DNA from 4 places in the Paenibacillus sp. FSL P4-0127 genome. Region 1 is predicted to be linked to each of the others. Evidence: riboswitches for the same ligand, from Rfam matches in the RefSeq annotation. Region 1 holds a riboswitch; each other region holds the start of a gene.

The links. Region 1 has a riboswitch for cyclic di-GMP ahead of NYE74_RS12470 (chemotaxis protein CheA). Riboswitches for the same ligand answer to the same signal wherever they lie in the genome.
Region 2: another riboswitch for cyclic di-GMP. It lies ahead of NYE74_RS13355 (methyl-accepting chemotaxis protein); the one in region 1 lies ahead of NYE74_RS12470 (chemotaxis protein CheA).
Region 3: another riboswitch for cyclic di-GMP. It lies ahead of NYE74_RS04230 (transglutaminase-like domain-containing protein); the one in region 1 lies ahead of NYE74_RS12470 (chemotaxis protein CheA).
Region 4: another riboswitch for cyclic di-GMP. It lies ahead of NYE74_RS13085 (S-layer homology domain-containing protein); the one in region 1 lies ahead of NYE74_RS12470 (chemotaxis protein CheA).

The regions. Positions count from the first base shown of each region.
Region 1 covers NZ_JBBOWY010000001.1:2,773,690-2,779,557, forward strand. The annotation lists gene NYE74_RS12465 (WIAG-tail domain) at 1-1,629, shown strand, start outside; cyclic di-GMP riboswitch class I at 2,239-2,327, shown strand; gene NYE74_RS12470 (chemotaxis protein CheA) at 2,463-4,658, shown strand; gene NYE74_RS12475 (chemotaxis protein CheW) at 4,685-5,179, shown strand; gene NYE74_RS12480 (methyl-accepting chemotaxis protein) at 5,208-5,868, shown strand, end outside.
Region 2 covers NZ_JBBOWY010000001.1:2,989,532-2,995,399, reverse strand. The annotation lists gene NYE74_RS13380 (AAA family ATPase) at 1-7, opposite strand, end outside; gene spoVAE (stage V sporulation protein AE) at 116-466, opposite strand; gene spoVAD (stage V sporulation protein AD) at 463-1,485, opposite strand; gene spoVAC (stage V sporulation protein AC) at 1,485-1,985, opposite strand; gene NYE74_RS13360 (M42 family metallopeptidase) at 2,465-3,538, shown strand; cyclic di-GMP riboswitch class I at 4,175-4,264, shown strand; gene NYE74_RS13355 (methyl-accepting chemotaxis protein) at 4,473-5,738, shown strand; gene NYE74_RS13350 (GAF domain-containing protein) at 5,757-5,868, shown strand, end outside.
Region 3 covers NZ_JBBOWY010000001.1:960,060-965,927, reverse strand. The annotation lists gene NYE74_RS04235 (collagen binding domain-containing protein) at 1-3,434, opposite strand, end outside; gene NYE74_RS04230 (transglutaminase-like domain-containing protein) at 3,714-4,514, opposite strand; cyclic di-GMP riboswitch class I at 4,528-4,615, opposite strand; cyclic di-GMP riboswitch class I at 4,671-4,756, opposite strand; gene NYE74_RS04225 (glycoside hydrolase family 16 protein) at 5,005-5,868, shown strand, end outside.
Region 4 covers NZ_JBBOWY010000001.1:2,911,333-2,917,200, forward strand. The annotation lists gene NYE74_RS13085 (S-layer homology domain-containing protein) at 1-1,998, opposite strand, end outside; cyclic di-GMP riboswitch class I at 2,271-2,363, opposite strand; gene NYE74_RS13090 (hypothetical protein) at 2,665-3,486, shown strand; partial or broken gene NYE74_RS13095 (hypothetical protein) at 3,657-3,883, shown strand; partial or broken gene NYE74_RS13100 (GntR family transcriptional regulator) at 3,928-4,079, shown strand; gene NYE74_RS13105 (AraC family transcriptional regulator) at 4,651-5,514, opposite strand.

The sequences.
Region 1 (5,868 bases):
GGGATCGACGGTGAGGATATTCACCCGCTGTCAATAGGCCGGGCGCATCTGCAGTCTGAAGCCGTGGACGGCGAGGTGCTGGCCGAGGGAGCGGTTGGCGGCGAGCATCTGCGGCGGGGAGCGGTGCAAAGCGGGCATCTCGCCGCGGAGTCGGTGCAGGGCGCTCATCTGGCCGCTGAAGCCGTAGGGCCGCAGCATCTGGCGAAGGGGAGCGTAGAGGGGCGGCATATTGGCGAAGCGGCGATCACTTCCCGCCACATTGCCGCCGAGTCGATCGATGTCCGGCATTTGTCGGCCGAACTGCAGCGAAACGGTCTGCTGCCGGCAGACGGTATCGGAGAAGAGGATATTCATCCGCTGTCGATAGGCCGGGCGCATCTGCAGTCCGAAGCCGTGGACGGCGAAGTGCTGGCCGAGGGAGCGGTTGGCGGTGAGCATCTGCAGCGGGGAGCGGTGCAAAGCGGGCATCTCGCCGCAGAGTCGGTGCAGAGCGCTCATCTGGCCGCTGAAGCCGTAGGGCCGCAGCATCTGGCACAGGGGAGCATAGAGGGACGGCATATTGGCGAAGCGGCAATCGCATCGCGTCACCTAGCCGCAGAGTCGGTGCAGGGCGCTCATTTGGCCCCTGAGTCCGTGCGGGCGCTGCATCTGGCGAAGGAGAGCGTGGAAGGCCGGCATATCGAGGAAGCGGCGATCGCATCCCGCCACATCGGCCCCGAGTCGATCGATGTCTGGCATCTGTCGGCCGAACTGCAGCGAAACGGGCTGCTTCCGGAAGAAGGGATCGACGGTGAGGATATTCATCCGCTGTCGATAGGCCGGGCGCATCTGCAGGCTGAAGCCGTAGACGGCGAGGTGCTGGCCGAGGAGTCGGTCGGCGGCGAGCATCTGCGGCGGGGAGCGGTGCAAAGCGGGCATCTCGCCGCAGAGTCGGTGCAGAGCGCTCATTTGGCTCCTGAGTCCGTGCGGGCACTGCATCTGGCGAAGGAGAGCGTGGAAGGCCGGCATATCGAGGAAGCGGCAATCGCATCGCGTCACATCGGCCCCGAGTCGATCGATGTCTGGCATCTGTCGGCTGAACTGCAGCGAAACGGGCTGCTGCCGGAAAAAGGGATCGGTGGCGAGGACATTCAGCCATTGTCGATAGATCGGGTACACCTTCAGGCCGGTGTTGTGGATGCCGACATTCTGGCCGAGGAGTCGGTCGGCGGCGAGCATCTGCAGCAGGGAGCGGTGCAAAGCGGGCATATTGCAAACGCGGCGGTCGGCAGCGCACAGCTTGCCGATGAAGCGATTGCCTCGCGCCACCTGAAAACCGGCGCGGTCGGCGCGGAGCACCTTGCCTTTACTCCGGTCCAGACGCTGCTGGACCAGCCGGCCAAACAGCTGTTTGGAATGTCGGCGTTTTTGTTGCAGCGCGATGAGGCCGAAACGCAAGTGAAGGTTGAATTTGAAGAGCCGTTTGCTAATCCTAACTTTGTTATCGTTGCAATGACGAACCATTCGGCTTTTTACGCCACGCTAAGCGAACAAACTCAGGAATCGGCCGTCATTACGATTTCCAGGCTGAAGGAAAGCCATGTCCACTACGGCTTCGTCATGTGGATTGCCATCGGAAACGCGCATTAGAGTGTAGGGCCGATAAGATCGTAGCAGGGCCGCCGAGTTTATTCGGCGGCTTTTTGCCGTGCCAGCCGGGCGGGGATTTATTCCTGTCTGTGCCTTATTCGTAGTGGGACTGACGGCATGGGCTGCGTATGCAGCGATGGGCCGTATCCATTGGAAAAATCCAATAGATTGACGGAAATCAAACACAATTTTGAACTCACATTGGAAGTATCCAATAAACTTCGCTTAAATCGCCCATTTTGCACCTTGCCGAGTCTCATCTATTGGAAAGTATCCAATCAAGCCTCCATATTTACGATTGAATTTCCATTTTAATTGGATATATCCAATGAGGTTTCGCCGGGGCTGTTTGTGGCTTCGCTGATCCGCCCTGAATCCGCCCTGAATCCGTCCTGAATCCGTCCTGAAGCTCCTGAAGCTGTCCCTGAAGTTCCTTAAAACTGCCCGGAACTGCGTCGGATTACCTAAGGCCTGGCCGTGATTCCGGCTGGAAAAACGGCTGCATATTTCGCCGGTCAATCGGGCTTTCTCACGGCTCAGACCGGCCGTTTTTAGTATTTACACAGCCTGCTCAGGCGTGTTAGTATGAAACCAACTAAAAAATAGCAAAGACTAGAAGGGCAAACTTGCCGAAAGACAAGGACGCAAAGCCACGGGCCTAAAGTACCAGCAACAGCTACGGCAGCCGGGTTTCTATAGTTGGATAGGCGTCCTCTCTTTCTTCGGGTTCTCTTTCTTCGCTAGAAGGTTCATGAAGAAGGAGTTTTTTTATGTCTGAAATTTGTCGAAAAAGCATCAATAATGTCGAATTATGTAAAACGGGGAGATAGTTTATGGCAGAACGAGAAAATAGCGATCCGTTATTAGAGGTCTATCTTCACGAAAATTCGCAGCTGCTCGAGCAGTTGGAACAGATCATCCTGGAATGCGAAGAGCTTAACGCTTTTCCGTCCGCCGCCATCCACGACATTTTCCGCATTATGCACACGATCAAAGGCTCCTCCACGATGATGAATTTCGATAACATCGCGGCTTTGTCGCACATCATGGAAGATCTGTTTGCGTTTATCCGCGAACATCAGCCCCGCTTGGCCGATTGCACGGCGTTGTCCGAGCTGGTGCTGCAGGGCGGCGATTTCATTAAGCTTGAGCTGTATAAGATCAGGCAGGGCGATTCTCCTGACGGGGACGCATCTTCGCTGAAAAGCAGCATTACCGGATATTTGGAAGAACTAAAAGCCGCACAGCATCCCGGGCCGGCTGTTTCCCCTCTTCGAGGCCCCGAGACCGGCAAACGTCAGGACGGTGAGGATTCCGCTTCCGGGGCTCATTTAAAAGCCGTTCTTTATTTTGATGACGATTACAACATGGAGAATGTTCGGGCATATCAAGTCGTTCACAGCCTGCAGGAAATGACCGAGCAATTCGCCTACTGGCCCGAGGACATTGCCGAAAATCCCGAAACAGCCTCGCTCATAAGAGAGCAGGGCTTCCAAATTCTGTTCCGGAACGGCGAATCCGCGGACACGGTAGCTGCTTACCTGTCGCAGGCGCCATCCTTAAAGCATTTGGAAATGATCAATTTGCCGGAACAAAGCCGGGCAGAGCCTGAGGCTGAGACGGCCGCCGCGGCAGAGACGCTTCAGCCGATACCCGAAGCGGAAGCGCGAACAGGAGAGTCTACGGCGGCACATTCTGCAGCGCACGCTGCAGCACTTTCTACGGACGCTGCACCAGCCTCCCCTTCCGAGCCGGGCGCCGCCGAACCCTCCCAGGTGCCGGGAGCGGCTGCCCGCACTTCGCAGGCGCCGGAGGCCAAAACGCAGGATATTGCCAGAGCTAATGCCTCGCAGCATTCCAGTTTCATCAGCGTGAATTTGGCCAAGCTCGACGAGTTGATGGACCTGGTCGGCGAGCTCGTCATCGCCGAATCGATGGTCACGCAAAACCCGGAATTGGCCGGACTGGAGCTTGAACAGTTTCAGAAGGCCGCTCGGCATCTGCGGAAGATCACCGGCGAAATCCAAGACAAGGTCATGTCGATCCGCATGGTGCCGCTGGTTAATACGTTCCAAAAAATGAACCGCATCGTACGGGATATGTGCAGAAAACAGGATAAGTCAGTCCGGTTGGAACTGCTTGGCGAGGATACGGAAGTGGACAAAAACATCATCGAGCACATCTCCGATCCGATCATGCACCTTGTACGGAACGCGATCGACCACGGCATCGAAACGCCGGAGGAACGCCTGGCAGCGGGCAAGGAAGAATCCGCGACGTTGACCCTTGAAGCGAAAAACGTCGGCAACGAGGTGTTCATTATCGTGCGCGACGACGGCAGGGGGCTGAACAAAGCGAAAATTTTACAGCGCGCCCGCGAGCGGCAAATGCTGTTCAAGGACGAGTCGGAGATGAGCGACCGCGAGATTTACAACTTGATCTTTCTCCCGGGCTTCTCCACGAAAGAGGTCATTACCGAGTATAGCGGGCGCGGGGTCGGCATGGATGTCGTGATGCGCAATATCGAAAGCGTCGGCGGGAATGTGTCGGTGGACAGCGCGGCAGGCGAAGGAACGACGATTACGATCCGCATTCCGCTGACGCTGGCGATTATCGACGGCATGAACGTGAAGGTGGGGAAGGCGAGATATACGATCCCGACGACGGCGATCAAGGAATCGTTCCGCGCCGCCCCCGGCAGCGTGGTCACCGATCCCGACGGCAACGAAATGGTCATGGTGCGCGGGCAGTGCTACGGAGTACTGCGCCTTTACGAACGCTATAAGGTCAAGACCGAGATTACCGCGATGGAAGACGGGATTTTGATCATGGTGGAGCAGGACGGCACGCCGTTTTGCGTTTTTGCCGACGAATTGCTCGGGCAGCAGCAGGTTGTGGTCAAGAGCTTGCCGGCGTATATCCGTAAAATTCGGAACATCGGGGGCTTGGCTGGCTGCACGATGCTCGGGGACGGAAGCATCAGCCTGATCCTCGATGTCGGGGGACTCGTCAAGGCATCGGCATCATAGGACAACCAAGCAAAGGAGAGGGAGACATGGCGAATCAAGAGGCAAGCCTGCCGCTGGAGCAGGACGACGACACGCAGAAAGGAAAGTTCCTCACGTTTATGATCGGGAGCGATGTTTACGGCATCGAAATCAAATTCGTCACCGAAATCATCGGCATCCAGGCGATTACCGAGGTGCCGGAGTTGCCGGAGCATATCCGCGGCATCATCAATTTGCGCGGCAAAATCATTCCGGTCATGGACGTGAGGCTGCGCTTCAAAAAGCCGTTCCGGGAGTATAACGACCGGACCTGCATCATCGTCGTGGATATGAAGGACATTTCGATCGGGCTGATCGTCGACAGTGTCGCCGAGGTCGTCACGATTGCGGAAGAGGATATCGTTCCTCCGCCGGAGATCAAAAGCGGCAGCCAGCAAGGTTTTATCAAAGGGGTCGGAAAAGTCGGCGGCGAAGTCAAGCTGCTGCTGGACGGCGACAAGCTGCTTCATCATGATGAAGCGGAAAATTTAAGTCAACTGTAAACGAAAACCGCAACGGGGGTTATGGAAAATGATGAAGCTAACGATCAAAGCAAGATTAATCCTGTCCTTTAGTCTTTTGGTTCTCTCCCTGGTCGGCCTCGGAGTGTATTCGATCAATTCGTTAAACCAAGTGAATCAGCAGTCCACGGTCATCAGCGATACATGGCTCCCGGCGATGGATGCGGCCCATGTCATGAACACGGCCACTTCCGATTACCGGACCACCGAATTGCGGATTATTTTGGCGGAGAACGACCCGCAGGGATTGAAAGAGATGAAAGAGCGTTTAAATAATAAAGTCCAGGAATTGCAGCAGCTGATGACCGGTTACGAGGGGCGGACCCAAAACGATGAAGAGGCCGCCCGGCTGTATAACGTGTTTAAACAGGAGTGGGCCGGTTATTTGCAGATCAGCGACCAAATCATCGGATTGGTTGATCAGCATAAAGAGGCCGAAGCGCTGGAGCTCATGAGCGGAACCTCCGAGAAGGAATTCGATCAGGCTTCAAACGCTTTGCTCGATTTGGTGAAATACAATCAAACGAATTCGCAAAAAGCGAGCGATGATGGTGATAAAGCTTACGCCGGCACGGTCGCCATCATGACTACGATCATTATCGTTATGACGCTGATCGCCATCGGCCTGGCTTTCCTGATCGTCCTCGGCATCACGAAGCCGATCCGCAAGC
Region 2 (5,868 bases), 220 kb from region 1:
CGGGCACGTATTTTTCCCTCCCAAATAGAACCCTGTATATATCTACCTATTTTACATGAAGATAGATTGGGAGTACACTCGCCGGCCCGCAAAAAGCCTGATTGTTATTTATTTCCTAGCCTTTGGGCCGGACGACCAAGGCCGCCAGGAAGGAGAAGATGATCGCTGAAGAAATCCCCGCGCTGGTGACTTCGAAAATACCGGTAATGACCCCGATCCAGCCCTGTTGCTGAAGTTCGGTCAGCGCCCCGTGAACAAGCGAGTTCCCGAAGCTGGTGATCGGCACGGAAGCCCCCGCTCCGGCGAATTTGACAAGCGGATCGTACCAGCCCAAACCGTCCATGATCGCCCCCACAACGACCAGCGTGCTCATCGTGTGCGCCGGCGTCAATTTAAGCACGTCGAACATCAACTGCCCGACAACGCAAATCAACCCGCCGATTACAAACGCCCAAACATAAATCATGATTCGCTTTCCTCCTTTTCCAGAGCAACCGCATGGGCGATGCAGGGAATGCTTTCCCCCTGCTGATAGGACAGCGGGGACAAAAGCGCTCCGGTGGCAACGACCAGCACGCGGCCGAGCTCTTTGTTTTTTAATTTTTGCAAAATCGAACCGTAAGCGACCACGGCTGAACAGCCGCAGCCGCTGCCTCCGGCCATAACGAAGGGCTGTTTGCCGCGGTCGTAGATCATCAGCCCGCAATCGTTAAATTCCGTCTTATCCATCGGTACGCCGTCTTTGGCCAAAATATCTTTGACGATGGCATGTCCGACCGAGGCGAGGTCCCCCGTGACGATTAAATCGTAATCTTCCGGCCCCCGCCCGGTGTCGCGGAAATGGGAGACCAGCGTATCCGCGGCCGCGGGCGCCATCGCCGCCCCCATGTTGAACGGGTCCTTCACGCCGAGGTCCTGGATTCGCCCGATCGTGGCATGTGTGATCCGCGGCCCCCGGCCTTGCGAAGACACGACGGCGCATCCTGACCCGGTTATCGTATATTGAGCCGTCCCCGGTTTCTGCGAGCCGTATTCCGTCGGATAACGGAACTGCTTCTCCGCCGTGCAGTTATGGCTTGCCGTGCCGGCCATCACGAACCGTCCGGCTCCGCTATCCGCAATCAGCGCGGCCAGCGCCAGGCCCTCCATGGAAGTGGAGCAGGCCCCAAAGACACCGAGGTACGGAGCGGCGATGGTCCTGGCCGCGAACGTGGCGGAGATGATCTGATTCATTAAATCGCCGCCGACAAAGCAGGACAACTCCTCCCGGGCGATCCCCGCGTTGACCAGGGCGAGGGCGGAGGCATGCTCGAGCAGCTTGCGCTCGGCCTTTTCCCACGTCTTTTCGTCGATTTCCAGATTGTCGTACACGAAATCAAAAGTCCCGCCGAGCGGTCCGCCCCCTTCCTCGGGACCGACGACCGTGGCCGCCCCGACGATCGCCGGTCTGGACCGGAACTCCCAAGTTTGTGCGCCAATAAGCATCAGTGGCCCCCCTCCAAACCGAAAATCGCATAAATCATCCCTACGATAAAAGCGGCCACCACGCCAAACACGACCACCGATCCCGCCAGCCTGAACATGTTGGCCCCAACGCCAAGCACCAGCCCTTCCGCCCGGGATTCGAGCGCGGAGGAGCACATCGAGTTGGCGAAGCCCGTGACGGGCACGGCGGTGCCCGCTCCGGCCCATTGCGCGATTTTATCGTATACCCCAAGCGAGGTGAGAATGACGGAAATCAAAATCAGCATGGCGACGGTCGGGCTGCTCGCCTCCCTTGACGTCATCCCGGCAAACGTCATGAACAACTGCTGGATACCTTGTCCGATCAGACAAATGAAACCGCCGACCAGAAAAGCTTTGAGGCAATTGGCAAAGATGCTTGTCTTCGGCTTGTGCTGGTCGGCAACCTGCTTGTATTCCTCTTCCGTCAGCAGCAGATGGTTCAGCTTCACCCGGGCGCCCGGTTTACTTTTTGTTGGCAACGGTATCCCTCCTTTTTCTGCTCATGCCTTATAAGCACGGTATATTCATTATTTGTCAGCGACTGGCTTGTTATGTTTGGTAAATCATCCATAGCGGCAAGCAGCGAACAAAACAAAACCCGCCAAGATCGCTCTGGCGGGTTCGGGACACCGGGTTTTGGGTAAAACAATTAGCGTCAAACAACGGAACTGGCGTCCAAGGCGTCCTATTTGTTTTTAAAGGTATAGAAGAATAATGACCAGCAGAATAAAGAGAAGACAGATCAACAGCCAATCCGTGGAGCGGAGTTCCATTTTTTTGCCTCCCTTATTTGGCCCCTTGCTTGTTAAAGTATATGCGCCGCCGCGAATTTGGTGCTTGGCCCGGCGGCAAAAGAACAGGACTTTTCAGGCGCATGGACAATCGGAACAAGGTGGTTCATACTAATGTAAAGAGCGTATGGCCTTGCCATTTGCAGGAAAAAAAGGAGAGAAACAAGATGAATGAAAAAACGCAGCAGCTGTTTAAACAGCTGACCGAATTTCCGGCGGCCCCCGGGTTTGAGCGGGAGCTGCGCGCCTTGGTTAAGGAGAAAATGTCCGCTTTTACGCAGGAGTTCGTTCAAGACCGGCTCGGCAGTTTGTTTGGGGTACTGCGCGGCGATGAGCAGGGACCGCGGGTCATGGTCGCCGGGCATTTTGACGAGGTAGGCTTCATCACGACCGGCATTAGCGATAACGGTATGGTGTCTTTTCAGCCGCTCGGGGGCTGGTGGAGCCAGGCGGTATTGGCGCAGCGCCTGCAGATCGTTACACCGAAAGGGAAAATCGTCGGCGTGGTCGGATCGACGCCTCCCCATCTGCTGGATGAAGCGCAGCGCGGCAAACCGGTCGACCTGAAAGCGATGTACCTGGATATCGGCGCCGACAGCCGCGAGGAAGCGGAAGCGGCCGGCGTGCAGATCGGGCAGCAGATTTTGCCGATCTGTGAATTTACTCCGCTCGTCAACCCGAAAAAAATCATGGCCAAAGCCTGGGACAACCGGTACGGCGTCGGTTTGGCGATCGAGCTGCTGGAAGCTTTGCATGGGGAAAAACTGCCCAACGTGTTGTACTGCGGAGCCAATGTGCAGGAGGAACTGGGTACGCGGGGAGCGCGCACGGCGGCCAATTTGATCCAGCCGGACATCTTCTTTGCGCTGGACGCCAGCGCGGCAAACGATATGACCGGCGACAAACGGGCCTTCGGCAAGCTGGGCGAAGGCGCTTTGCTGCGGGTGTACGACCCGACGATGCTGACGCATCGGGGGCTGGTCGAGTATATCCGGGACACGGCCGATACGCACCGCATCAAATACCAATATTTTGTATCCACAGGCGGAACCGACGCCGGTCCGGTTCATTTGAGCGGCATCGGCGTGCCTTCGGGCGTGATCGGCATCTGCTCGCGTTATATCCACACCTCGTCGTCCATCATCCATACCGACGACTACGCGGCCGCCAAGGAGCTGCTGATCCGGCTCGTCAAAGGACTCGACCGCACAACGCTGGCTACCATTCTGGAGCGGAGCTGACCAAACGGCGGGTGCGCTGCTTAATTAACGCCTGGATGGCAAGCTAACTCCTTGTTTAGCTTGACCGTCCGGCGGTTTTATTTTCGCTTAAGCAAGCCCGGTGAGCTCTCACGCTGGCCACAACTAATCTAACGGTTGCCACAACCGCTATTCGCTTAAAAAACGTTGATTTCAAATTGTAACGGTTGCCATAGCGCTTATTTCACTGAAATCCGGCTCATTTTGCTTAGTTTCAGGCAAATAACGCTTCTCACAACCGTTAAAATTTTGAACAGGGCTTTTTTCGTCAAATAGCCGCTATTACAACCGTTAGATTTTCTGCGAACCCAATTTTGCTTCGAACACCTAAGCCTTTCCAGGAAAACTGAACCCAGCCGTATGCGATAGGTCAGCCATCAATACCTTGAATCTAAAATGGGATATATAGTACATCCTTCCTATTCGACCTATATTTTCCCTTCTTTTTCTAGAACCAAAGTCATCCTCTTATAGTCCCCTATTATTGAAAATTTTTTGAATTTGCCGAAAATTTTATGAAATATCAGGACCCGCCTTCCGATATAAGTAGTATATTCCTAATCTGTGGGAGCGCCGCGACTTCACTCTCCCATCATTCACAACCAAATACAAGGAATAGGATGTAAATCGCAAACCTGGCCGAAAGGCAGGGACGCAAAGCCACGGATCTAAAATTCTTAACGGAATCATGACCGCCGGGATGCCAACCTTATGCCGAATCATGGCTTGTTGGCCGCCGGACTTTCTTCGCGAAAGTCTTTTTTTGGTTTCAATTAGGGCTTGGGGCCAGGTTAAAACGTCGCGGCGAAGCTTCGGACAAGGAAGGAGGGGACCTGCTTCTAAAAAGTTAAAACGGCGAAAAACGGAAAACGGCAGCTGCTAAGGGTATTAGAGTGACAGCAAAGGAGTAAGTAACTTGAAATTATCACATTTCGGTAAAGGCTTAGCCCGCAAGTTGTTGTTGCTGGTTGCCGGACCGCTTGCGGTGCTGGCGATCGTGCTCGTTCTGATCTTCTATCTGCTTGGACTGATGAACGGCTGGGCCGCCGCGCTGATGATCGTCCTGTTTGCCTTGATCGGCGCGGGGGAGGCCGTGCTGATTGCCGGGCTGCTCGACAAATCGTTCCAAAAAATGGCCGAGCGGACCAAAGCCATGACGGAAGGCGATTTAGCCTTCGACGGCGACGTCCAGGTGATGGACGAATTCAGCGAACTGGCCGGCCACCTGAAGCTGATCGGCGCCCAATTAAGGGAAGCGGCCGGGCATATGCAGGACATGTCGGCCAAGGTAGCCGATACGTCGCGGGACTTGACGGGCAATATGGAGTTTTGCAACGACCTCGTTGTAGGGGTCACGGAATCGATCAAAATGATTTCCGAAGGTAGTGAGCAGCTCGTCGAAAGTGCACGGAACAACCATTTGATGCTTGAAGAAGTCGGAAAAGGCATGGAGCACATCGCCCTGTCAGCGCAAGGTGTGGCGGAGGAAGCGACCGAGGCCGCGGCTCAGGCGAATGCGGGCAACGAAGGCATCGACCGCCTGGTTGACCAAATGAGCAAAATTTACGAAACCACGGTCGCTTCGTCGCAAACCGTAAACCAACTCGGCGAGCGGACGGAAGAAATCGACAAGGTCACTCTGCTGATCTCGGAAATTTCCAGTCAAATCAATTTGCTGGCATTAAACGCGGCTATCGAGGCCGCAAGAGCGGGCGAATACGGCAAAGGGTTCGCAGTGGTCGCGGGCGAAATCCGCAAGCTTGCCGAGCAATCGGCGGCATCGGCCAAGGATATCGCCGAGATGGCCGGCCATATCCGCACAGGCTCCGATCAATCGATCGAAGCGATGAAACGGGTCATGACCGAGGTCGAGACCGGAAGCGTCCTCGTTACCTCCGCCGGCGATTCGTTCCAGCAAATCGTGCATTTGGCCGAGCAGGTGTCCACCCGGGTTCAGGAAGTTTCCGCGGTGACGCAGCAGATCAGCGCAAGCACGGAACAAATCATGGACTCCGTAAGACAGACGCTCGAGATTACCGAGGTCAATCTGGCCGGGACCAAGGAGATCATGGCTTGCTCGGAAGAACAGTTGACCGCCATGGAAGAAACGCTCGAATCTTCCAAGCAGCTTGAGACGGAAGCCGAAAAACTGAAGTCCCTATTAAACAGATACTCAATCTAGCAAGCGAGGAGGATGGACATGGAACGATTAGCTTTGCTGTTTGAAGCGCTGGAACGCCTGACCGGCGTGGCCGATATCGCCTATCACGAAATCAGGGAAGGCCGCTTGAACCCGGTGTTGAAAACGAAAA
Region 3 (5,868 bases), 1.8 Mb from region 1:
CATACACCGAGAACGATCAGTCCGAGACCCGTCAAATAGTACGGATAACGGCTTTCTTCACCGGTCTTCGGAAGCATGGATACCGGCTTCTCCGATGCCGGAGTTTGCGGCTTCGGCTTCTCCGGCTTCGGCTCGCCGCGTGGAATATCCTCTTCTCCGACATCAACGGTAGGCGTTTCCGAATCATCCGCCGAAGGCGTTTGAGGTGTTGCCGGTTCGCCTCTCGGGATATCTTCATCCGGCACTTCTACTTCGCCGGTCGGCGGCGTCTCCGGATTTGACGGAGTCGAAGGATCGCCCGGCGTTACCGGAGTCGATGGACGGTCCGGTCTCGTTGGGTTCCCGGGATTGCCCGGATCGGACGGATCGGACGGATCGGACGGATTCGACGGCTCGCCAGGTTTAACGGGTACCTTGCTGTTCGTTACGGTCATTTTCAGCACATTGCCTTGGCTCGTAATACTGGAGTCGATCGTTACGTTCCAAGTTGCCTGATCGATCTTATATCCTTCCGGAGCGGCTAACTCCTCCAAAATATAATCGTCATACAACAGTTTCGTAAACAGGGCTTTGCCTTCCGCATCCGTAGTAATTACGTTCGGCGCCCGTTTGCCCGCTGCATCGTAAAGCGCGAACTTCGCTCCCGCCAGCGGCTTCGTGTTGTCGTCGCGGTCCACCTTCGTCACTTCCAGGCTGCCCGTTACGCCGCCGCCCGAACCTGAACCGGAGGAAGTACGGACAATGACCTCTTCCGTCGTTTCCCTAAGCTCGGTCTTCAGCTGATCTCCTTCGAGCGCTACTTTATTTTGCACAGCTTCTTTATCTCCAGCGGCAATGAACGACTGGTATTCTAAAATATAAGCCGTGGAGATGGCGTCCGTGAACTTTAATTCAAACGTCTCTTGATCGCCGTCAAGCCTTGTGATGGTTAACGTGTAGTCCTTCCCTTTGGTCAATTCTTCCGCTTTGACCGCTTCACCGTTTGCATTGACCTTGGCTTTGTAGAGGCGGAACGAATCTTCGATCAAAACCTGATTCACGCTTGGATAATCGATAATTTTGGCGTTGGAAATATGCGACTGGCCTTCATTAATGCGAATCGTCCAATCGATTTTATTTCCATTTTGGGCGCCTTTCTTCGTCACGTACTCGCCGCCATGCGGAATCGTCACGCTGGCGTTCCATATCGCCGCTTTATCGCTGCCGTTCCACAGCTCAGCGGTATTATCCATCGTCTTGACAATCAACGTGTCCTGCAGCGATGTTTTGAACTCGATCCAATAGGCCGATGCGATCTTGTTCTTAAATTGAACGGTCAGTTTGTTTCCGTTCGCTTCGGACGGTTCCGTCACCTCGTATTGAGCAGCCGAAACTTCAGCGCCCTTCTTAACGCCATTGCGTCCCCCCGTCAGCTCCATCGCATACACCTTTACCGAATTCGGAACAAACTTCTGCTCCTGCTTCAGAACATCCGTTACGATGGCTTTGTCAAGCGGATCGAGATTGTAATTCATCTTAATGTTCCACGTGATCTCTTTGTTGACAGGATCGTAGCTGCCGTCTTTACCGCCATTGTTTTTCGTATAATCGTCGGAGGAGAAGGCGGCTTCCCGTTGGATCGGCCCTTTCTTCTCGCCGTCCTCGGTCCACGTCATGACAGCTCTGTTCTTAAAATCGAGCTTTCGCTCCTTCAGCCAGCCGATGTTAAACTTCGTTTCATACTCGATCGTATACGTGGTGTCAATGGTCTTCAGGAACTTGATGACAAAGCCGCTGCGTACATTGTCGTACTCAACCTTATAATCGCTTTTAGGAACGAGCTTCCCATCCGCTTTTACGATCATGGAATCCGGAACGAATTCAAGACCGCCCTGCGGGAACGTATCCGTAATGACTACATCCTTCATGCTGTACTTGCCGCCGTCCGGCCGTTTATCGCCGTTGACCGTAATCAGCCATTTCGCCGTTTTGCCGGCAAAATCGATGTTCTGTACGCCTTTCACCAGAGCGCGGCTTCCTTGGGCCGGGGTGGTCACTTCCTTGGACGCATCACCCGACACGACTTTGTTCTTCACCTGCTTCCCGTCGGCGATCGTCCGATCGACCGGCTTCGTCTGGTAAACGATCGTATAAGGCGAATCGATATCCTTCTCGAATTGAAGGCTGAATCCGTTCTTACCCGCCGATTCGGCGGTGTATTCATCCTTGGCAACCAGATCTTTATCAGCCTTCGAATCCCCGTTGTACACCTTCAGCGAATCGGCAATCCATGTATGAATTTCGCTGAATTCATCCGTGATGACCGCTTTCTCTTTTGGAATCTTCTTTTCATTGAAATTGTATTTCACAGTCCAAGTGATGATTCCGGTGCTGTTATCCACGCTAAACGATTTATCCAAAAATTGGCCGCGGTTTACCGTTACCGTAGCGGTCGATTTGGCATCTTCCGTTCCGTCGCCGGACAAGACAGCGGTGTTTTCAAAGCGCGACTGCTCACCGGTAAGCTTCGTCGAAAAGCGAATCTCATAAGCCTTGCCGATCGTCTCATCCTGGAACGCAAGCTCCAGTTTCGCGCCACCGTTCGTTTCGACCTTATATTTGCCGGAATCTACCTTGTCGCCAAGGGCCGCCGATCCGTCACCGTTAACTTGCAAACGGTAAACCTCCACAGAGTCAGCAATAAGCTCCAAACCTTCAGGCAGTGCGTCAGTGATCACCGCGTGCTTGATTTTTTCCAGCGACTTGTTAACTTGAACCGTCCAATCGATCCGATCTTTGCCGATCGCTTTCCCTTGCTTTTCGATCAGCTTTCCGCCCTTCGGCTTCAGATTCACGATAGCGGTCTGCACTCCGCTTTTTACTGGAATGGCAATAACGACTTCCGTACTGCCTTTAAGGACTTCCTTCTTAAATTCCGTACGAATTTCCAGCTTGCCGGCGATGTTGGAATGACTCTCCACGTAATCATTGAAGGTCATCACAACTTTCCCGTTCAGATCGACCGTAAACCGGCCGACTTTCCCTTGATCGGCAAGAAGCGGGGCATCAATATCCGTAAAAATTTCAAACTGCCGCGGCAGCTCGAAGCTGAATGTATCTCCATTCTTGTAGCCGTGTCCGTTTGGAAGCTCCCATTCATAGCTGAGGTTGACGGCCGCGCCGACGTCCAAACTGCTATCGGGATTATACACCGCATCAATCACGGTACCGTTTAAATCGGTTAACACGACTTTGGTTAAAATACTCTCCGCACTGGCGACTGGCCTGGCGACTGGCGCCGGCCGGTCATATACGCTATCCGTCACGGATTCTTGCGCGCTGCCCGTTGATTCTTGCACGCCGGCCGCTGCGTTCGCCGTCCAAACGGATGCGCCATACAGCGTCTGCATCAGCAACAGCAATGCCACAACGATTCCACAAACCTTTTTCCTCATAATCTCTCCCTCTGTCTCTACATCACCCTCATTATATTCGGTTCCGATCCGCCTTCCGTGCGCAATTCGGGCCATGCATCCATCGGACAACATGTCGATAGGGTAATTTTCAGTCCATCACCTCCGCTGATCTTTATTGGCGCACGATGAATTGTGCCTGTATTTTCTTCAGAACCAAATGGGCTTCCGCCATTATATATGCCAATACTATACAATTTCTCAACAACGCCAAATAAGCCTTGGACATATCGTCCAAAGCCTATGTTTATTTCGTAAAAATCAATAGTATTTCACCGGGGAATAACGCGAGGCGTCTTTAATCATGTTGACCCCTGTCTCACTGCTCTTCCAGCCCGCATCGACAGTTGTATCAATGGTTACCCATTGTCCGTTCAAATAAACTTCATTCCAAGCGTGGTAAACATCAACGTATTCCGAAGTTCCCATAACAAGCTTGGCCGGAATTCCGATACTCCGCAACATGGAAGCGAACAAGGAGGCATAGTCGTAACACATCCCTTTCCGCCCTGCCAACGTGCGGTTGCTATCGGGAAGGTAGTCCGTCAATTCGCTGGCTGCCAGAGTATGATCGTACCGGATCGTACCGACAATATATTCATAAATAGCGTGCACTTTCTTCTCGTCGGACGGAGCGGATTGGGCAAGCTTCTTCGCAAGCTGGGCTGCCTGATCCCTATCGCTCCAATCGACATTTTGCACAGAGTTCAAAAACACTTTGCTGTCATCCGCAAGTTGAAGTGTAACGGCCGCTTCCTGAACGATTTTGTATTTGGTACCGCTGACTTGTTCCAGAACGGTAACCTTATATTCACCATTGCCCATCTGGAGCGGAAATACTTCCTGCCGCTTATCCGGCGAAAGGACATAGGTATATTTGTCATTACCTTTTGCGATCATGAGCTTCGTTTTGGCCCCGGCTTCCGCATCATAACGAATGACGACGGCGCCACGGTCCAACTGCTCCAAACCCAACCAATCTTCGGACGGGGCAGCTTGTACATCCGGAGCCCACATCAATAACGCAAAAAGCCCTACAATAGCGAACACAATGTTGCGCATACTGCAAACTCCCTTCGGCGGCCAGGCTGCCATTGACGTTTCGTCAAGAAGGCCCTGTGGCTTTGCGTCCCTGTCTTTCGACAAGTTTGCTATTTTCGTAATAGAGTTTCACAGATACTGATACATCTTCTCCAAAAAAACAAAAAAGCATCTTCGTTCGGTAGCTGGCTGCCATTGACGTTCGTCAAGAAGGCCCTGTAGCTTTGCGTCCTTATCTTTCGACAAGTTTGCCGTTATCGTGATCAGCTTTTGTGAATCTATCATATCAAATATATGGAATACCATCAAGAGAAAATTTGGAATTTTGTCGAACTATCATTCCTCCCCCGAACTCACTCGAACTCACCCGAAAAAATAGGACCCCACCAAAAAAATAGCACCTGTTCATCCGGTGATCACATTCGATAGAATAAAAATGTACTATAATGTTAGTATTTTCCTGACCGTGTATGGGATAGGAGAATCCACTATTGATTAAGGGAGGGTATTTATGAAGCAAAAAGTTTTCAGTTTGTTCCTGGCGCTAGTTATGATGGCCAGCGTCAGCCTGCTATCAACTTCGCCGGTTCAGGCCGCTGAAGGAGCGGGAACGGCCACTATCACCTCTATGGATTATTTTTCAGCGGCGGACGGACCTGTCATCACAAAATCAGGGGTTGGACAAGCCAGTTACGGATTTGTGATGCCTAAATTCAATGGAGGCTCCGCCACCTGGAATGATGTGATCCAAGACTTGGGCGTTAATGTGAAAGTGGGCGGCAGTTGGGTCGATATTGACAGTGCCGGCAGCTTTGTCTACAACCAAAACTGGGGCCACTGGAGCGACAGCGGCTTTAACGGTTATTGGTTCACTCTTTCCGCGACAACCGAAATTCAACTGTACTCCAAAGCGAATGGGGTTACGCTGGATTACACTCTTGTGTTTCAAAACATCAACAAAACCACCATTACGGCGATGACGCCTACACAAGGGCCGCAAATTACGGCGGATACTACGGGCGGCGCCGGCTTTACCTATCCGGTTTTCAACAATGATCCGGCAATCCCCTTTGCAGCTGTGGCCGATGATTTGAAAGTGTACGTAAAACCTGTAAACAGCAGTGCATGGATCGATATTGACAACAATGCGGCCAGCGGCTGGATCTACGATAAAAACTTCGGCCATTTCACCGATGGAGGCGGCGGCTACTGGTTTAACGTCACGGAGTCGATCAACGTCAAATTAGAATCGAAAACCTCTTTGGTTAACGTCATTTATACCATTATCTTTAATGAACCCGTAAGAAATTCTTATGTCATTACTCCCTACGACGGAACGACCTTCACGGCCAATGAAAGCGGTGCGATCGGTGTG
Region 4 (5,868 bases), 140 kb from region 1:
TTCGGCTTTAACCACGTACTCGGCAGTTTTGTTTTCCGGAGTGTAGCCCGGAATTTCGGCTGCTTCGAGAGTTACGGTTTTGCCGGTGTGTCCCGTCACAGTGCGAGGTTCGATCAGTTCATTCCCCAATTCCTTATCCACGAACTTCACTGTAACGGTTTGTTCGCTCGGTGTGTAGTAGAAGATATGCGGAGCATTCTCCACGCCAAGCTTATAGTTGAAGCTTGGCTCCACCGGGGTGTAGCCCGGGATGCCGATCGCTTTGAGCTCGAGTGTTTGCCCGGTCACGCCTTCAACCGTAGTTGGGTCAGCGAGTTTCTTGTTGGTGCCTTGCTCGAGGTACTGTACTTCTACGCTTTGCTTATTAGCGACGTAGTAGAAGGTGTACTCGTTACTGCCTTCGGCTTTAACCACGTACTCGGCAGTTTTGTTTTCCGGAGTGTAGCCCGGAATTTCGACAGCCGTTAGAGTTACTTTTTGCCCAGCGACACCTTTTACCGTAGTTGATTGAGCGAGTTCCTTTTCTGTTCCCTGCTCCAAATAATGAACGGTAACTGTCCGTTCAACCGCTTCCTCATAACCAAACCAAACTGTCGGTGTCGGATTGGTAGCGGTAAGCCGGATGCTAACAGGATTTTCTCCTACCTTCAACTGATACCCGGCAATGTTTTTGGCCGATACGGAATATTCCGCAGCCCCGATCGGCAAAGCCTCATTCCCGTTTTGATCCTTGTAATACTCGCTATAAAGCAATTCCGCGAATTCCGGTCCTTCCACTTCAACGCCTTCGGCATTGACAGGCTTGCCGCTCGCATTGACTTTATAGCCCTTCATGAGGATGGAACCGTTGCCGATGCTTACTTTCGGCACCTCAAAATCCTTCGAAACTTTCTCGCCCGTAACATTCGTATATTCGATTGTCGTTTTGCCGTTCGTAGGATAGAGGACATTAGAAACGGGGTTTTTGGATTGGTCCAAGACCACTTTGTAAGTTAATGAAGCAGGTTCACCTTCGGCGATATTGCCGACGTCCCAAGTAAATGTCTCGGTTGCAGCGTTCCAAGTTACCGTACCTTGCGATGCGGAATAATCCTGAGGACTGACTTGTGCGCCTTGTTTCTTGAGATTGAACATGTCTCCCATCGGATCAACGACTTTGGCATTTTGAGCCGCATAGGAAATCTTTCCGGCCATTTCGCGGAAAATCGTGTTCAATTCATCGCTGTTGGCAGGGAAGTAGCCTTCGCTTTGAATGTCTTTTAACACATTTATCGCGTTGCTGTTGTTTGAAACTTCCAAGCCTACCGAAAAGATCTTGAGCCCTGCATCTTTGGCGATTTTTGCTTCGGAAATGGTACCGATGCCGTTATCCTTGACTTGATAATTGTTGATGTTGTAGGTGTCGTTTTTACAGTTAAAACCAAAGATATTACAATCATAGTTTTTAAAAGTAAAATCTGCACCTGTCCCAAGGGTTTTTCCGTAATCAAAACTCGTAATCGAAAAGTTGTTGCTGCTGTTAGGCCAGTTGAATCCTTCAGCATGTGTTCCCTTGAAGCTGAATGTTGGTTCACCGTCGCTTAACAACACGATTATTTTGTTTTGCGCGATACTGTTCGCCAACAGGTCGCTAGCTTTCTTCAAGCCCGCCTGGATATTCGTTCCGCCGGTCGGTTCAATACCTTCTATGGCATTTTTCAAAGCGTTCTTATTGCCAGCACCTTTAAAACCTGAGATAAGGGTAGAGGATTTATTAAATGAGACCACAGCGATTTGGGTGGAAGAGTTTGGTAACAGCAAATTATCCACAAATTTCTTTGCGGCATCTTTAGCGTTATCCATCTTCGATGGTGTAAACCATCCACTTCGCTGGTCCATGCTCCCCGACTTATCGATGACCAGCACGATGTCCGAGCTGGTCCGGACGTTTTTTCCTTCAGCCTTGAGCGTAATTTCCCACTCGCCAGGGCTCCCTGTAGGTTGGGCGGTTTTGCTCAATTGAATGGCTCCGGGATTCGGCCAGACGGGGTCCCCCGAACTTGCGCCGAAGACGGACAGGGGACTGGCAAAAAGCGAAAACATGCAAATCCAGGACAATATTATTTTTAACCCGCGTTTCATTGGTTCCTCCTCATTTTTTCATAGAATTCCTCCCTTTCAGGCACTAATTTTCTACCCTCCTTGCTTTGGGTATTTTATATATCTCACGGAAAAATCCGTTGAGAACGAGGGGAAAATAAAAAAGGCTGCATAAACAATAGTATTCATTGTTATGCAGCCGGACGGTCATTAATTCGCTTTTCGAATTGTTAGACTCCAAGGCTTTGCGACCTAATCTTTCGATTAGTGTGCCGAATATTCGATTATAGTTAAAAAGACCTGGATGTAGTAAAATATTACTAATATCCTATCAAACAATTTCAATATATTTCAAAAAAAAGCACTTGTCAACAATGTAATAGATAAAAAAGTCACAGTATAGATGATCCGAGCTTCCATACTATATTTTTTCGGATATTATCGTTTAAAAAGACAAAAGTACTCCTCTTTTCCAATTGTTAAATAATTTCAAACATTAAATAGCAGAAATGACACAGAATTAGTGCAATATTGTTATACAATAAAAGAAGCGCATGAAATTTTGGTTAAAGGAGCTCAAATGTATTGAACAAAAAGGCACTCCAGTTTGTAATAGGTTTCATGATTTGTTCGGTGATTCTATCGGCTTGCGGGAATATAACAAGCGCGCCTGCTTCCACGGAAAAAACAAAAACAGAAGTTACTCAAACGAAAAATGAAACCAGCCCTGCAACTGATAATAGTAAGGGATCTCAAAAAACAATCAGTCTTGATGTCGATGGCGAGATTTATAAGGTGGCAGTAAAAGACGAAAATGCGGAGAAATATACCTTTGCCGTTAAAACACCCAAAGGAATGGTTTGGATTCCTGCGCCAACGCTAGAGCAGCGTCCTGAAACGGAAAGTTATCCAGAGTACTATCCTACCGAGCCTTTTAGTATATATCTAAGTAATGCAAAAGATAATACGCTGGATATCAACACATCGACGAAACTTCTAACCCTACCCCTTAAAGATGGCGAAGCCGATGTCGTAGTTGATGACTTATTTGCCGTAAACGATACGATTTTATATCATACCGTTTCCGATTTTCGTGGTGGTTCGCAGCCTCTAAGACAACAATTATGGGCAATGAATGTTAATGATCCAAGCAGCAACAAGGTCATCGAAGAATTTCATGCCTCTGGAGGCAGATTTTATCATTATACAGTAGATAATTCGGAAGGTTTGTACGTGGGCGTTTACACTACGCCAGGCAATCCGGATGGGAGTTACACCAATGAAGCATTTGTCTATAACACCAAAACCGGTCAGAAAGAGATACTTAGGGATTTCGAATTCGATAGCGGGGAAATTCAATTTACTTATGAAGGAAAAAAACATTTATACGAACTGACAATAAAGTAAAAATAGAAAGTGCGTCGTGAATATTCACGACGCACTTTCTAATGAACATATCGATTCGCCATTAAACATTATAACGTTTATCTAAAAGAGGCGAGTAAAGTGAAAGAAAGATTCGTTCTCCGCCATCTTAAACGGGGGACCGGAGAAAAGATCGACGTCGTGGACGGAAAAATAGAATAGGGACGGGAGACGCTTTCGCCAGCGGGATCATCCACGGCGAGCTGGAGGGCTTCGCCAGCAGGATCATCCACGAGGGCTTCGTCCCTGAGCAAACCATCCGGTTTTCGGCCGCAGCGGGGATGCTGGCGCATACCGTGCCGGGCGACACCCCGATGGCGGCGGAGGCGGAAATCCACCGGGGGATAGAGCAATCCTCCCCGGGGATGTGGAAAGGTAGGGAAACAGGGGCGTGAGTTTGCCCGTAAAGATAGACCGTTATATTTGCAAATTAAAAACATCATCAAGGAGCGGATTCTCCACGGCGTTTACCTGCTGGGGACGAAATCCCCTCCGAGTAGCAGCTTGAGCAGGAGTTTGCAGTAAGCAAGATTACTGTCCGCGGGGCGATTCAGGAGCTCGTTCAGGAGTTTTACGATGCATAAGAAACGCCTGCGCGCCAGTGTACGGCGTTCACTTATTCCAATAAAGGCTGTCCTGGCAGGGGTTCCAATCCGCTTCTGGAGAGCCGGGGGACATTACTTTTGTCGGCTCGCGCTTTTTTGCTGGCACCGTGCGAACGGAGGGGACCAAATGCAAAAATGCATTTGATTTTTCCGCAAATCGCCATTTTCGAGCAAGCGAAATGCAAAAATGCATTTGATTTACAGCCGTTCGATAAAAAAGTCTCTTCTGACCGGATATGAACTGCACATTTGCATTTGAACCCCCCGTTTCGAGGAGTTTCGACGAAAATCGCCTGCACTTTTGCAGTTCGTAGCAGTTCGCAGCAGTTCGTATACCGCTCTAGTCTCTTCTTTATCCCCGTCTATCCCCTGCCAAACGTAAGAGAACAACTTTTCTTCGGCTTATCCTGCGCCCCCACTTGATGGTTTAGCGGACAAATCCGTCGCTACGGTTTAGTGGACTACTCCGATTCTGCGTTTTACCGCACACTTCCGCTGCTCAACGCTCGGAACGCTCATCGCGCTTTTACTTTTCCGGTGCTCAACACCCGTCCCGTTTTTGCTTTTTCGCGTCCCGGTAGGCGCTGGGCGATTGGCCGGTCACTTTTTTGAACAGCATGGAAAAATACTTGTCATTCCCATACCCGACGCGGGAAGCGATTTCATGGATTGGCGCGTCGCTATTCGACAGCAGGCGTTTGGCCTCTTCGATGCGGCGGGTGATCAGGTAGTTGACGGGCGAATCGCCCAGTTCCTTTTTGAACAGGTGGGATAAATAATGCTGGCTGACGTACAGCGTGTCGGCGATTTCTTTTAACGTGATGCTGCGGGTGTAGTTTTTATCGATAAATTGCTTGGTCCGGACCGTGATTTCGTTTTTGTCTTTGAGCGGGTCAAACGGATGTTTGACGTCGACGATCCGGTATAAGAGCGTAATGAGCGACATCAGCAGGTTGTTGCTGAGCGTTTCGTAGCCCAGTACCTGCGAATCGCACTCCTGCAGCATTTCCGACAAGCAGCTTTCCACCTTGTAGGCGTATTTTTCGCATGGAATGACCGGCTCCACGTACGCGGGAAGCAGCTGCCCTTGCGGGACGCCTTCGATATGCACGTTACTTACGCCGCAGTAAATCAATTTGAACGGTTCCGGGCTCAGCGAGCGTTCTTCGTGCGGTACGCCGGCGTTGTATACGGCCACGTCCCCGGGGCGAACCTCGTACGTTTTGCCCGCGATCCGGAATTCTCCGGCACCTTCCACAATATAAATAATTTCGCAAAAATCATGGATCTGCGGCGGGGCGTAAAATCGTCGCTCATCGACGACTTGGCCGGCGAACAGCAGCTCGGGCGTTTTTTTGAAACGGAAACGGTCGCTTTTGCGATGCGGAATTTCGATTTTTGGCACGCTAGGGTTCCTCCCCACGATCGGATGGATATCCCTATTATATCCCAAGCGGGTGAGGTTGGAAAAAAGCTGGACCGTAGGCTTCACATTTCAACAAGCCGATATGATCGGGAGGCGGTTTCAGGTTTTCGCGGCCTGCCTGGCCGGGCGTTCTGATTGGAAATCTCCAATGGAATCAGAAATGAAGTGGGGATGCAGCAGTTTGATTGGATTTTTCCAATAGATGAATCCCAGCATGGCGCAATACAGACGATTAGAGCGGAATCTATTGGATATTTCCAATGAGAGGTCAAAAAGTCGTTGGATATCTGGCAATCTATTGGATTTTTCCAATGAAGGATGGGGTAGCGACGG